DNA from 4 places in the Devosia sp. MC532 genome. Region 4 is predicted to be linked to each of the others. Evidence: predicted binding sites of a transcription regulator. Region 4 holds the regulator's gene; each other region holds the start of a gene.
The links. The regulator LexA, encoded in region 4, represses DNA repair genes until DNA is damaged. The targets are predictions, from matches to a motif close to TGTTCNNNNTGTGTTCNG.
Positions count from the first base shown of each region.

Region 1 (3,139 bases), on a different contig from region 4:
AAATCAGTATGTGCGCTGTTTTGGTGCTGTTTTGCCATTGGATGGGGCAATGATGAGCCAGATCGAAAACGATGGAGCTGAGGTCTTGAACCACTTGGGCTGGTCAGCGTTTTTCCAAGATCAGCTCGCGGGCGATGAGCATGACCTTGTGCCATTGCGGATCGATGGCGTGCATCGCCGGCGATTGACGGGACTGTCAGACGCCGGTCAGATCCAGCTTGAGCTGCCGCCGCACACCAATACTGGTGATTTTGCGGTGGGGGATTGGGTGTTGGCCGAGCCCATTACCTCTCTCCTCGTGCGCAGGCTCGATCGCAAAACCGTGCTGGAGCGCAGCGCTGAAGGGCGTAAGCCGATGCAGCTGGTGGCGGCCAATGTCGACACGATGCTCATCGTTGCCTCGTGCAATGCGGACTTTAACCTCGCGCGCCTCGAACGCTATCTGGCTTTTGCCAATGAGGCTGGCGCAGAACCTGTCGTCGTGCTGACCAAGGCCGATCTGGCAGAGGATGTCGCAGCACTGGAGCAGCAAGCCTCGGTGCTACAGCGCGGCCTAGCTGTCATCTCGCTCAATGCGCGCGAAGAAGACGCCGCGGCCAAGCTGCGCCCCTGGTGCGGACCGGGCGCAACCGTTGCGCTCGTCGGTTCGTCGGGGGTGGGCAAGTCTACTCTCGTGAATACCCTTGTTGGTTCTGACGGGGGACACCCCCAGCTAACCGGCGCCGTCCGGCAGGGCGATGATAAAGGCCGTCATACGACGACCTCGCGATCGCTCCATGCCATGGCAGGCGGTGGTTGGGTGATCGACACGCCGGGCGTCCGGAGCTTGCACCTCAAGGATGTGGCGCAGGGCCTCGATACGCTTTTTGCCGAGATCACTGAACTTGCGCCCTCGTGTAAATTCCGCAACTGCAGCCATGACCATGAGCCCGGATGCGCCGTGCGGGCGGCAGTCGCCGCTGGCGAGCTTGATCCAGAGCGCCTTGAACGCTGGAAGAAACTGCAGGCTGAAAGCCGGGGGTAAGTGGGGGTTTTGGCCGGTGGCTCCACTCAGCGGGCAATGACGCTGGCTTGGTGGAAGGCCCCCTCACCCGACGCTGCGCGTCGACCAAGCCATTCGAGCATAGCTCTCACGGCCTTCTCCGCTAGGATCGGTCCACTGGACCGATCCCTTCACGCTCCGAAGCCCCAAAGGGAGAGGTGAAGAGACTTGGGCTTGTTGCCCCCCACCCTCAGTCCCTCCCCTCCAGGGGGAGGGAGGAAGAGCGGTGTTGGTGGGGGCTGTGGAGAGGCGTCCCGTTTTGGAACGTCAATGGTCTGCTTTATCAATTTCAAACCTGAGACGCCTGCAATCCCTCGTTTGACGGTGTGAAGGGCTAAAATAGTTTGGCGACTGTGCAGTTTACCTCTTGGTCAGAAGTCTTACCAAACCCCAAAGATTAACGAAGTTTTCACCAAGCTGAACGGGTTTTGGGGATTGCGGGGAGATTGAGGGGCACTGTGGACAGGCGCTTGTGTGTTGTGGGGATAAAACCGCTATATATAGCCGTGAACAAAAGCGGATTTATGCGTTGGCGTCGATTCGGTTCTGCTTCGTTCCAATTTTGTTCTGAGCGTTAAAATGCCAGCGATCACAGGGAAGACAGTGTGCTTTTCCGAGACGCGTGCGGAAGGTACTCGCAACTGCCGCAAGGACGGACTACATAGGCCCTAATGAGTTTCCGTCCTAACGCCCCGGTCAAGGCAATCCTTGGCCCAACAAACACTGGCAAGACCTACTTCGCCATCGAACGCATGTTGGCCCATCCCACCGGGATGATTGGTCTGCCGCTGCGCTTGCTGGCGCGCGAGGTCTATCAGCGCGTGGTCGAGCGTGTGGGCGTGCAGGCGGTGGCGCTGGTGACGGGCGAAGAACGCATCGTGCCGGAAAAGCCGCGCTATTGGGTGGCGACGGTTGAAGCCATGCCCACCGATATTCACGTCGATTGCGTGTGTATCGACGAAATCCAAACCGCGATCGACTTTGACCGCGGACATGTGTTCACCGACCGCATTTTGCATACGCGCGGCTTGCAGGAAACCTTGCTGCTGGGGTCGCTGACCATGGCCGGGGTGATCTACAAGCTCGTGCCGCATGTTGAGATTATCGAGCGTCCGCGCTTTTCGCAGCTGACATATTCGGGCTCAAAGAAGATGAGCCGCTTGCCAGCGCGTTCGGCCATTGTCGCGTTTTCGGCGCGGCAGGTTTACGCCATTGCCGAATTGATGCGCCGCGAACGCGGTGGCGCGGCGGTGGTGATGGGGGCGCTATCGCCCCGCACGCGCAATGCACAGGTGGAGCTCTATCAAAACGGGGATGTGGATTTCCTCGTGGCGACTGACGCCATCGGCATGGGGCTCAATTTGGATATTGGGCACGTCGCTTTTGCCGACGATAGCAAATTTGATGGGCGGCAGAGCCGTCCATTGACGCCGTCCGAACTCGGGCAAATCGCGGGCCGCGCCGGTCGTCACAAGCGTGACGGCACGTTTGGCGTGACCGGTGGGACCGAGGGATTCGACGAAGAATTGGTTATTGCGCTCGAAACACACGACTTCGAGCCGATAAAAGTGGTGCAATGGCGCAACAGCGCGCTAGATTTTTCATCTCTAGAGCGTCTGCATGCATCACTAGAAAAAGCGCCTAGCGACAGAACTTTAACCAGAGTTCCTGTGGCTACAGACCAATTGGCGCTAGAATTTCTGGCCAGAAATGAGGCGGCAAGCCTCGTAAAAGGCCAGAATAGCGTCAAACTCCTCTGGGAATGTTGTCAGATACCTGATTATCAGGGCATCTCACCTGCTGCGCATGGTGAGATCGTAACGCGCATTTACTCGGACTTAAGGCGAAAAGGTTCTGTCAACGCAGACTGGATTGCCGAGCAGGTGCGCTTTTGCGACAATGCAGAGGGCGACATTGACACTCTGAGCAACCGGATTAAGCAAATCCGGACTTGGACCTTTGTCGCAAATCGTAAAAACTGGCTTGAAGACCCAATTCATTGGCGCGAAAAGACGCGAGACATAGAGGATCGACTGAGTGACGCTCTACATGAACGGCTCACACAGAGGTTCGTCGACAGGCGCACCAGCGTACTGC
Region 1 is NZ_JAEMNZ010000009.1:132,648-135,786, forward strand. Features, by position in the region: gene rsgA (ribosome small subunit-dependent GTPase A) at 53-1,024, shown strand; gene JHC09_RS12595 (helicase-related protein) at 1,714-3,139, shown strand, end outside.
Region 1: the regulator LexA is predicted to act here: its motif matches at 1,595-1,612, upstream of JHC09_RS12595 (helicase-related protein).

Region 2 (3,139 bases), 160 kb from region 4:
GGCAAGCGGCAGATAGACGGGCTCGTCCGGACGCAGGAACAGTGTTCTATTGGTTACGCGATCGAGAAAGGCCCGATCGTGGCTAGCGATAACCACCGGCATGGATTTCGCCGCATAAGCGAGCCAATCCTCAAGCGCGACGATGCGAGAGAGATCGAGATGGTTGGTGGGCTCGTCCATCAGCAAGCCATCTGGTTCGCCAACCCAACAGCGCGCCAAAAGCGCCATGCGCTGCCACCCACCACTCAACTGGTTCAGAGCCTTGTCGCGAAACTCTTCTGGGATGGAGAATTCCTCCAGTACCACATCAACACGCCAGCCTTCGCTTTCGAGCTGGCTGCGGTCGAGCCCCGTGCCAACGAAGTCGCGCAAGGAGAGCGTGAGGAATTCCGACGGAATGTCCTGCGGAATATAGCCGAGTTTCAAGCCCCGCGAGCGCGTGATCGCGCCTTCGCTCAATTCAAGCTCCCCCGCCAGGGCCCGCAAAAGCGTAGACTTGCCACGCCCGTTTGGCGCCACAAGGCCAACACGGTCGCCATCAGCGATGGAAAGAGTGAGATTGGAGAATAAGAGATCGCCCGCACGGTGGCCGGCATTTTTGAGACTGAGAGTGCCCATGGATTTCGCTCATTGGATCGGCGCAAGTGTGGCGCCATTTGCCGTCAATTCAGCGCTACAGCATCAGCCGAAGCGCCATAAAGGGCGAACCAAGTGGGAAGGAGCGAAATATCGTCCGGACCGACTGGTCAGCCCTGCCGCCTAAGCAACAGGGCATGAACGGGACCACGCTGGCGATGCGTCGGAAATATTGTCACGTCACCCTCCCGTCTCGACATTGAACGATGCATAAGTTTATGCCGCCCCGAAGGACGGCACAAGATATTCAGCAGAAATAAAAGAGACCTATCGCCAACACCATCGCAAGAACACGCGAGGTGCGGAGATTGGCCAGCCGGTACGCAATACTATTTCCGGCGTGTGGCCAATGTCCTGGCACAGCTGGGCGGGGAACACTTGTTTGATACGCAATACTCAAGTGATCTGCCCTCATACGGCAACTCCATACAAAAACCGTATGTCCACATGAGTATCAGCACGCACTTAAAAAAGTGCTCCCAAGAAACAAACAGAACGTAAATTCATCCACTTATCCTGGGACACTCACTGTCCCGGAATGAGAACAAGCACCCGTCACGCACATCCAGAGTTCTCATATCGTTCACCTTGACGGCAATGAAGCACAGCTCATCTGTGGGAATTGCACGCAGGTCCAGACCGGCAAAAATCCTCGCGATATGGTAGAAAACCCAATTCGCCCGATTCGGGCCGAACTGATGGAAAATGTATGTCGTCAGATCTCTTCGGAGCAGCCGCTCCTCAGCAAGACCAACCACAGATCAAACCGAAAGCCGAAGTCGCGCCTCGCGTCTCCGGTTCGCCGGAGGCCTATGGTGCTGCCGACATCGAGGTTTTGGAAGGCCTTGAGCCTGTCCGTCGCCGTCCGGGCATGTATATCGGCGGCACGGATATCAACGCCTATCACCACCTCTTCGCCGAAGTTATCGACAACTCGATGGACGAAGCGATCGCTGGTCACGCGACCCGCATCGAAGTTCATTTGGGCGCCGATGGCTATTTGACCATCTCGGATAACGGCCGCGGTATTCCGGTCGAAATCCACCCAAAGTTCCCCGGTCGCTCCACGCTAGAGATCGTGCACACGATTTTGCACGCCGGCGGCAAGTTCGACGGCAAGGCCTATGAAACATCCGGCGGCCTTCACGGCGTTGGTGTTTCGGTTGTGAACGCGCTCTCGGACGACCTGATCGTTGAGGTCGCGCGCGAGCAACAGCTTTATCGCATTCAGTTTTCGCGCGGTAAGGTGGTGCAGGACGTGGTCAATGTTGGCCGCGTGCAGAACCGTCGCGGCACCACGACCCGCTTCCATCCCGACCCGGAAATTTTTGGCCCGACCGCAAAGTTCAATGCCGGTCGCCTCTTCCGCATGACCCGCGCCAAGGCATACCTCTTTGGTGGCGTTGAGCTGCGCTGGAGCTGCGACGACGAACTGGCCAGCGACGACGTTCCGGCCAAGGCTGTGTTCCACTATCCGGACGGCCTCAAGGACTTCATGACGGCGCGGATCGAAGGCGAAACGCGCATTACCGACGAAATTTTCGCGGGCAAGACCGGCCGCCCCGGCAGCCACGCCTCGGTTGAATGGGCGATTGCATGGACCCTGGGTGACGGCGGCGTACAGTCTTATTGTAATACCGTCCCGACGCCCGATGGCGGCACGCACGAAGCGGGCCTGCGCATGGTGCTACTGCGGGGCCTCAAGAACTATGCAGAACTGATCAAGCACAAGGGCGCGGCCAATCTGACCGCGGAGGACATACTGACCTCCTGCTCGGCAATGCTTTCGGTGTTCGTGCGCGAACCTGAATTCGTTGGCCAGACCAAGGACAAGCTCGCCTCGCAAGAAGCCACACGCATTGTTGAAACAGCGCTGCGCGATGCGTTCGACCATTGGCTGGCGGCCTCGCCCAACCAGGCAGGCAAGCTGCTCGACTGGGCCGTTGAGCGCGCTGAAGAGCGCTTGCGTCGCCGCAAGGAAAAAGAGATCGATCGCGCCAGCGCCACGCGCAAGCTACGCCTGCCCGGCAAGCTCGCAGACTGCACGCAGAATGCGGCGCAGGGCGCTGAATTGTTCATCGTGGAAGGTGACTCGGCGGGCGGATCTGCCAAGCAGGCGCGTAACCGCATTACGCAGGCCGTTATGCCGCTGCGCGGCAAGATCCTCAACGTTGCTGGCGCAAGCCGAGACAAGCTCGCCGCCAACCAGCTGATTGCCGATCTCATCCAAGCGCTCGGTTGCGGCACCCGCGACCGCTATTCTGAAGATGAGCTGCGGTATGACAAGATCATCGTCATGACCGACGCGGACGTCGACGGCGCGCACATCGCCGCGCTCCTCATCACCTTCTTTTTCCAAGAGATGCCCAAACTCATTGAGAATGGTCACCTCTATCTTGCCCTGCCGCCGCTCTACCGCATCACTCAAGGCAATAAGACGCTCTATGCGCGGGATGACGCCCATAAGAATGAGTTGATGAAGACCGAGTTCACCGGCAAGAGC
Region 2 is NZ_JAEMNZ010000001.1:344,984-348,122, forward strand. Features, by position in the region: gene JHC09_RS01585 (ABC-F family ATP-binding cassette domain-containing protein) at 1-618, opposite strand, end outside; gene parE (DNA topoisomerase IV subunit B) at 1,346-3,139, shown strand, end outside.
Region 2: the regulator LexA is predicted to act here: its motif matches at 1,206-1,223, upstream of parE (DNA topoisomerase IV subunit B).

Region 3 (3,139 bases), on a different contig from region 4:
CATGTCGTCGGTTGGCTCTGTATCGCCAGCCACATAGACAGTCACATCGCCAAAGCTCAGTACGTAGCCATTGCCGACGCCCACGGGATGATAATTCATCCTGTCTGCCGTGATGTTGTGCGCCGCAATAGCACGCACTGGAATATCGAGCAGACTACCCTCTGCTCCATTGGCCAGAGCAGTTGCATTGGCTTTCAGTGCTGGAGGCAAAAGGTCAAACACTTCCTGATTGGTAATCAGCTTGGCATCCCCAGCGATGGCCATGAGCGTTTGCAGATGGAAGTGGTCCTGGTGACCATGTGTGATCACGATAGCATCGGCTGGCGGCAAGTTCGCATAGAGCTCAGCCCCGCCAACAGGGTCGACATAGATCGCTTTGCCACCCCACTCCAACACGAGGCTGGCGTGGTTTACTGGGTGAATGAGCAGATCGCCCCCGCTGGTTGGAATTGTGTCTGCGCTTGCCTCCTGCGCCATAACCAACCCTCCACTCGTGGCCGCACCCAAAGGCAGCAGTGCCATGCCAAACAAAACTGAACGTCGTTGTACCATTTCTTCCTCCAAGAAAATTCCCACGTTTGCCGAGTGTAAAGCGCTCTACCAAACCTATGCTTTGCATCAATATTGCAAAACTCTAACGCGCATCCCCCCTCGCACCAACCCAAATCTCATCTTCTGGCCAGTCGCAAAAGCAAAAGGGCCGCTCTCGCGAGCAGCCCTTCAAAAATTCTATGCCTGCTAAAGCGACATCAGAACGGGATATCGTCATCCATGCCGCCTGGCTCAAACACTGGCGCATTGGACGAAGGACGACGCGAAGCGCCACCCTGGTTGCCGTAGCCACCGCCGCCGCCACCGCCCTGGTTGCTAACGCCACGGAAACCACCGTCGTCCTGCTGACCACGGAAACCGCCGCCGCCACCGCCGCCTTCACCCTCGCCACGGCCGTCTAGCAGCACCATGGACGAGTTGAAGTTCTGCAGCACGATCTCAGTAGAATACTTGTCCTGACCGGACTGGTCCTGCCACTTGCGGGTCTGCAACTGACCTTCGATGTAAACCTTCGAACCCTTGCGCAAATACTGCTCAGCAACACGCGCCAGACCTTCCGAGAAGATCACCACGCGATGCCATTCAGTCTTCTCGCGCTGTTCACCGCTGTTGCGGTCCTTCCAGCGTTCAGAAGTCGCGATAGAAAGGTTCACAACTTTACCGCCATTCGGCAGGTTGCGGACTTCGGGCTCATTGCCCAGATTGCCCACGAGAATAACCTTGTTCACACTGCCAGCCATGGCAAATCCTTCCGAATTCAGTCCCGGTCTGCACCGTTACGGGACGCTCCAAGGAGGTGAGGCCATCCCCGGTGCGGGACACTCACCTAAGTCAGCCACCTTAAACCAGTCCGCCTCCCGGTACAGGCGCGCATTTCAGGTTCTTAACAACTGACTAATGTTCTCAAAATGTTCCACACCAAGGCCCGCCGGTCAAGCCCCTGCTGACACGGTCTGTCAGCAGGCTTGATGCAAGCAGACTTCCGAAGTCGCGCAGTATTCGGGGCTTGCTCAAATAAAATGTTCCCTTTACGTTCACAAAACATTTGAACCGGACTCGAAAACCTTTGCGTTGACGATCGCGTTAGCATTTCTTGCGCGCAACCCGACGCGAGCCTATGTGATGGCTTTCGCCAAATCCGTATAACTCCCATGGTGCAGCAGCCGCTGCGCCATTTGAAGCATGGACGACCAGATGAAGAACCCGCCGAGCCAAAACCGCGAAATCATCGTCCGCGGGGCGCGCGAACACAATCTCAAGGGCATTGACGTCAAGCTCCCGCGTGACAGCCTCATTGTGATGACCGGCCTTTCCGGCTCGGGCAAATCCTCTCTCGCCTTCGATACCATCTATGCTGAGGGCCAGCGCCGCTATGTGGAGTCCCTCTCTGCCTACGCCCGCCAGTTCCTCGAGATGATGCAGAAGCCCGATGTGGAACACATCGAAGGCCTGTCTCCAGCGATTTCGATCGAACAAAAGACCACCTCGCGCAATCCGCGCTCGACGGTCGGTACGGTCACCGAAATCTACGATTATCTGCGCCTGCTCTACGCCCGCGTTGGCATTCCCTATTCACCTGCGACCGGTCTTCCGATTGAAAGCCAAACCGTCACCCAGATGGTGGACCGCCTGCTTGAGCTCCCGGAAGGCACACGCCTTTATCTGCTCGCGCCGATCGCTCGTGGCCGCAAGGGGGAGTTCAAGAAGGAACTCGCTGAGCTGATGCGCCGTGGCTTCCAGCGCGTCAAAATCGATGGCGAATACCACGAGATCGAAGACGCTCCGGCCCTCGACAAAAAGTTCAAGCATGACATTGAAGTCGTGATTGATCGCCTTGTCGTTTCTCCCGATATCTCCGGCCGCCTCGCCGAAAGTTTTGAAACAGCGCTTGGTCTTGCAGAAGGCATTGCCTTTGCCGAGTTCGCCGATGAGAAGGACGACAAGGGCAATCCGCGTCGCCTGACCTTCTCCGAGAAATTCGCCTGCCCTGTTTCCGGCTTCACCATCGCCGAGATCGAGCCGCGCCTGTTCTCCTTCAACAATCCCTTCGGCGCTTGCCCGGTTTGTGACGGCATCGGCACCGAGCAAGGCATCGATGGCGATCAGATCGTCCCCGATACCGAGCTTTCGCTTAAGGACGGCGCCATTTTGCCCTGGGCCAAGACCAGCGCCCCCTATTACCAGCAAACCCTCGCGGCCGTTGCATCCCACTACGGCGCGTCAATGACCACGCCGTGGAAAGACCTGCCGTTTGAGGTTCAGCACGCCGTTCTCTTCGGCACCGGCCGCACTGCTATCGACTTCGTCTATGACGATGGCCTGCGCCAATACAAAACGTCAAAAGCGTTTGAGGGCGTAATCGGCAATTTGCAGCGTCGCTACAAGGAAACCGAAAGCGCCGGCACGCGCGAGGAAATCGAAAAATACATGTCGGCGAAGCCGTGTCTGTCCTGCGGCGGCTATCGCCTCAAGCCAGAATCCTTGGCAGTCAAAATTGATGGTCTGCACATTGGTCAAGTGACCGAAAAGTCCATCCGCAATGCCGCTGAGTGGTTCAATGAGCTCACCGACAAGCTGAGTCCGACCC
Region 3 is NZ_JAEMNZ010000011.1:107,869-111,007, reverse strand. Features, by position in the region: gene JHC09_RS14170 (MBL fold metallo-hydrolase) at 1-552, opposite strand, end outside; gene ssb (single-stranded DNA-binding protein) at 750-1,292, opposite strand; gene uvrA (excinuclease ABC subunit UvrA) at 1,747-3,139, shown strand, end outside.
Region 3: the regulator LexA is predicted to act here: its motif matches at 1,451-1,468, upstream of uvrA (excinuclease ABC subunit UvrA).

Region 4 (3,139 bases):
TCCGCCTAGCTATCTGATTAAGAAGGGTATTTCGTCCCTTGCTTGTATCGGTGACGGTCGTCAGTCGGGCACGTCGGGTTCGCCTTCGATCCTCAACGCGTCGCCTGAAGCGGCGGCTGGTGGCAATCTCGCGATCCTGCGTACCGGAGATCGTGTGCGGATCGACCTTAATAAGGGTGAAGCTGATATCCTCATCTCGGACGAGGAAATCGCGGCCCGCCGTTTGGATCTGAATGCAGAGGGCGGATATAAATTCCCCAAGCATCAGACCCCTTGGCAGGAAATCCAACGCGGCCTGGTCGGCCAATTGGGCGACGGCGCCATTCTGCGTGGTGCCGACAAGTACCAGCGCATTGCCCAGACCGAAGGTCTGCCACGCGACAATCACTAAGCGCGATATGCGTGAGAAAGGGCCCGCGAAAGCGGGCCTTTTTTATGCGCTCAGCCAGCGTGGCCGCGACTGGCCTATTTGTGGCTTTTGGCCGGCACTTATGGGCACCAGCTTTGGCGCGGACATGGCCTTTTAGGGCGCGAAGGGGCGCGTTCTTTAGAGCGGGAATATATGAAAATGGAGCTTGCGATCGGACTTAGCGGTGAGCGCAATGCTCGACTTTGCGCGTGTATTGGCTCAGCGCATGTGATGTCGAATGTCAGCAAGCGCGCGTTGGAAGATTATATGCCAGTCCGGGGAAAGGGGGGGATCATCGAGGCCGTGCCAGAAGAATAAAAACTCATGGCCGCCATCGTCACTGGTCGTGCAGGAAAAGGTCTCTGGCAGATCGCGACTGCTCACCGGCACAAAATGCCAAAGCTGGCCATCGGCAATATTGGCACTAGACCATCGCGGCCCTTCCGCAAGGTCGCCGACATAGCCGGTCTCTTCCAAGAATTCTCGCTGTGCGCCTGCACAGATCTCTTCACCCAGCTCGCGCGTACCTTTGACGATCTGCAGGCCGGCCAGTGGATGACGAAACGCTAGGATTTGCCGGGCAGGACCGACGCCCCGCAAAACAAAGGGGCAGAGTTTTTCAACTTGCCCCTCCGCCAATTCAGTACTTCCGCATCAGGCCGACCAGACGGCCCTGAACCCGGACCCGATCGGGCGGGAAGATACGGGTTTCATAGGCCGGGTTTGCCGCTTCCAGAGCGACCGTATCGCCCTTGCGGCGCAGACGCTTCAGGGTTGCTTCCTCATCGTCGACAAGGGCCACGATGATTTCGCCGTTTGAAGCCGTATCCTGCTTTTTGATGAGGACCGTGTCGCCATCAAAAATGCCTGCGTCGATCATCGAATCCCCGCGCACTTCCAATGCGTAGTGTTCGCCTGAGCCGAGCATTTCTGGCGGTACAGCGATGGTGTGCGAGTGGGTCTGGATTGCCTCAATGGGCGTGCCTGCTGCAATGCGGCCCATAACCGGAATGGAGATGGGGCGCGCATAATCGTCAGCGGCGGATAGAAGAGCACGCGCTGGGGGCGCGGCGACCTTGCCGAGAGTGCCTTCAATGACGCTGGGCTCGAACTTTGCCTTGCGGCCGCCCAAGGTCGGGTTCATCGAATCCGGGAGCTTCACCACTTCGAGCGCACGGGCGCGATTTGGAAGGCGGCGGATAAAGCCGCGCTCTTCGAGGGCAGTGATGAGACGATGAATGCCGGATTTGGACGCCAGATCAAGCGCATCCTTCATCTCGTCGAATGACGGAGGAATACCGCTCTCCTTCATCCGCTCATGGATGAACATCAGCAATTCGTGTTGTTTTTTCGTCAGCATCGGCCCCAGCCCCCAGAATCGGAACATAGACGGAACGACTATATGTGTTCCTCAAATGTTCTGCAAGTGTTGCCATGTTCCTGTCAGCACTGCCAAACGACTGTAATATGCGCATGCATAGATGGGTGGTTTTGGCCGATCCAAGCCTGAGCTCCAAACATGCGTAAACGCGTCACAGGCACAGTGCGGCGTTGAGGAGTAAATGCGACTCGTCAGCAAGACGGAACAGATTTAAAAAACCTTAATTTTCAACTTGCCAACCAAGCGTCTTCGCTCGCTAGATAGGCAGGAGAGATTTTTGTTCGTTTTTTGCACACTCATTGGGGGTTAAAATGACCGCTCTAACGAAATTCGGTCGACGCGCCTTTCTTTCGGCGGCCGCACTCGGCGTCGCAGCTCTGTCGCTGACCGGGTCGGTATTGGCGCAGGATGTGACCAAGATTGCAGCTGTGTGGACCGTTCCGGTTGAGCAGCAGTGGGCATCGCGCCTCCACCTCGCGCTGATCGCAGCGCAGGAACGCGGCGAGATCGAATATGTGTATTCGGAAAACGTGTCGAACACTGACTATGAACGCGTCATGCGCGAATATTCGGAGCAGGGCGCTAAGCTGGTGATCGGTGAAGCCTTCGGCGTTGAACAGCCAGCGCGTGCCGTTGCTGAAGAATACCCAGAAGTCATGTACCTGATGGGGTCCTCGCTCCAGCCAGTTGAGCCAAACTTCGCCACCTTCGACAACTTCATCCAAGAACCAAGCTATTTGACCGGCATGGTTGCGGGCATGAAGACCGAAACCAATAAGATCGGCATGATCGGTGGTTACGCTATTCCAGAAGTGAACCGTCTGATGAATGCCTTCATGCAGGGCGCACTCTCGGTCAACCCAGAGGTGAAGTTCTCGGTGAGCTTCATCAACTCCTGGTACGATCCTCCGAAGGCCAAGGAATCGGCATTCGCTATGATCGATGCGGGCGCTGACATTCTTTACGCAGAGCGTTTTGGCGTGTCTGACGCTGCCAAGGAACGCGGCGTTCTGGCCATCGGCAACGTGATCGACACCGCAGCGGATTACCCAGGCACCATTCTGGCGTCGGCGCTGTGGCACGGCGAGCCAATGATCAACAAAGCAATTGCCGACATTAAGGCTGGCAGTTTCACCGCTTCGGATTACGGCATTTATGCCTTCCTCGAGCACGGTGGTTCGAGCGCAGTTTATGATGAAGCGCTTGCTGGTGCGGACGCAGTTGCTGCGGCTAAGGCCAAGGAAGCTGAAATCCTTGCTGGTACTTTCAAGGTCGACATCAACGACGCTGAACCAAGCTCCAGCATGTAATCCTTTTTCTGGCCGGGTGTGGGTTTCCCCACGCCCGGC
Region 4 is NZ_JAEMNZ010000001.1:188,564-191,702, reverse strand. Features, by position in the region: gene JHC09_RS00890 (IlvD/Edd family dehydratase) at 1-391, shown strand, start outside; gene JHC09_RS16825 (hypothetical protein) at 734-979, shown strand; gene lexA (transcriptional repressor LexA) at 1,050-1,769, opposite strand; gene JHC09_RS00875 (BMP family protein) at 2,102-3,100, shown strand.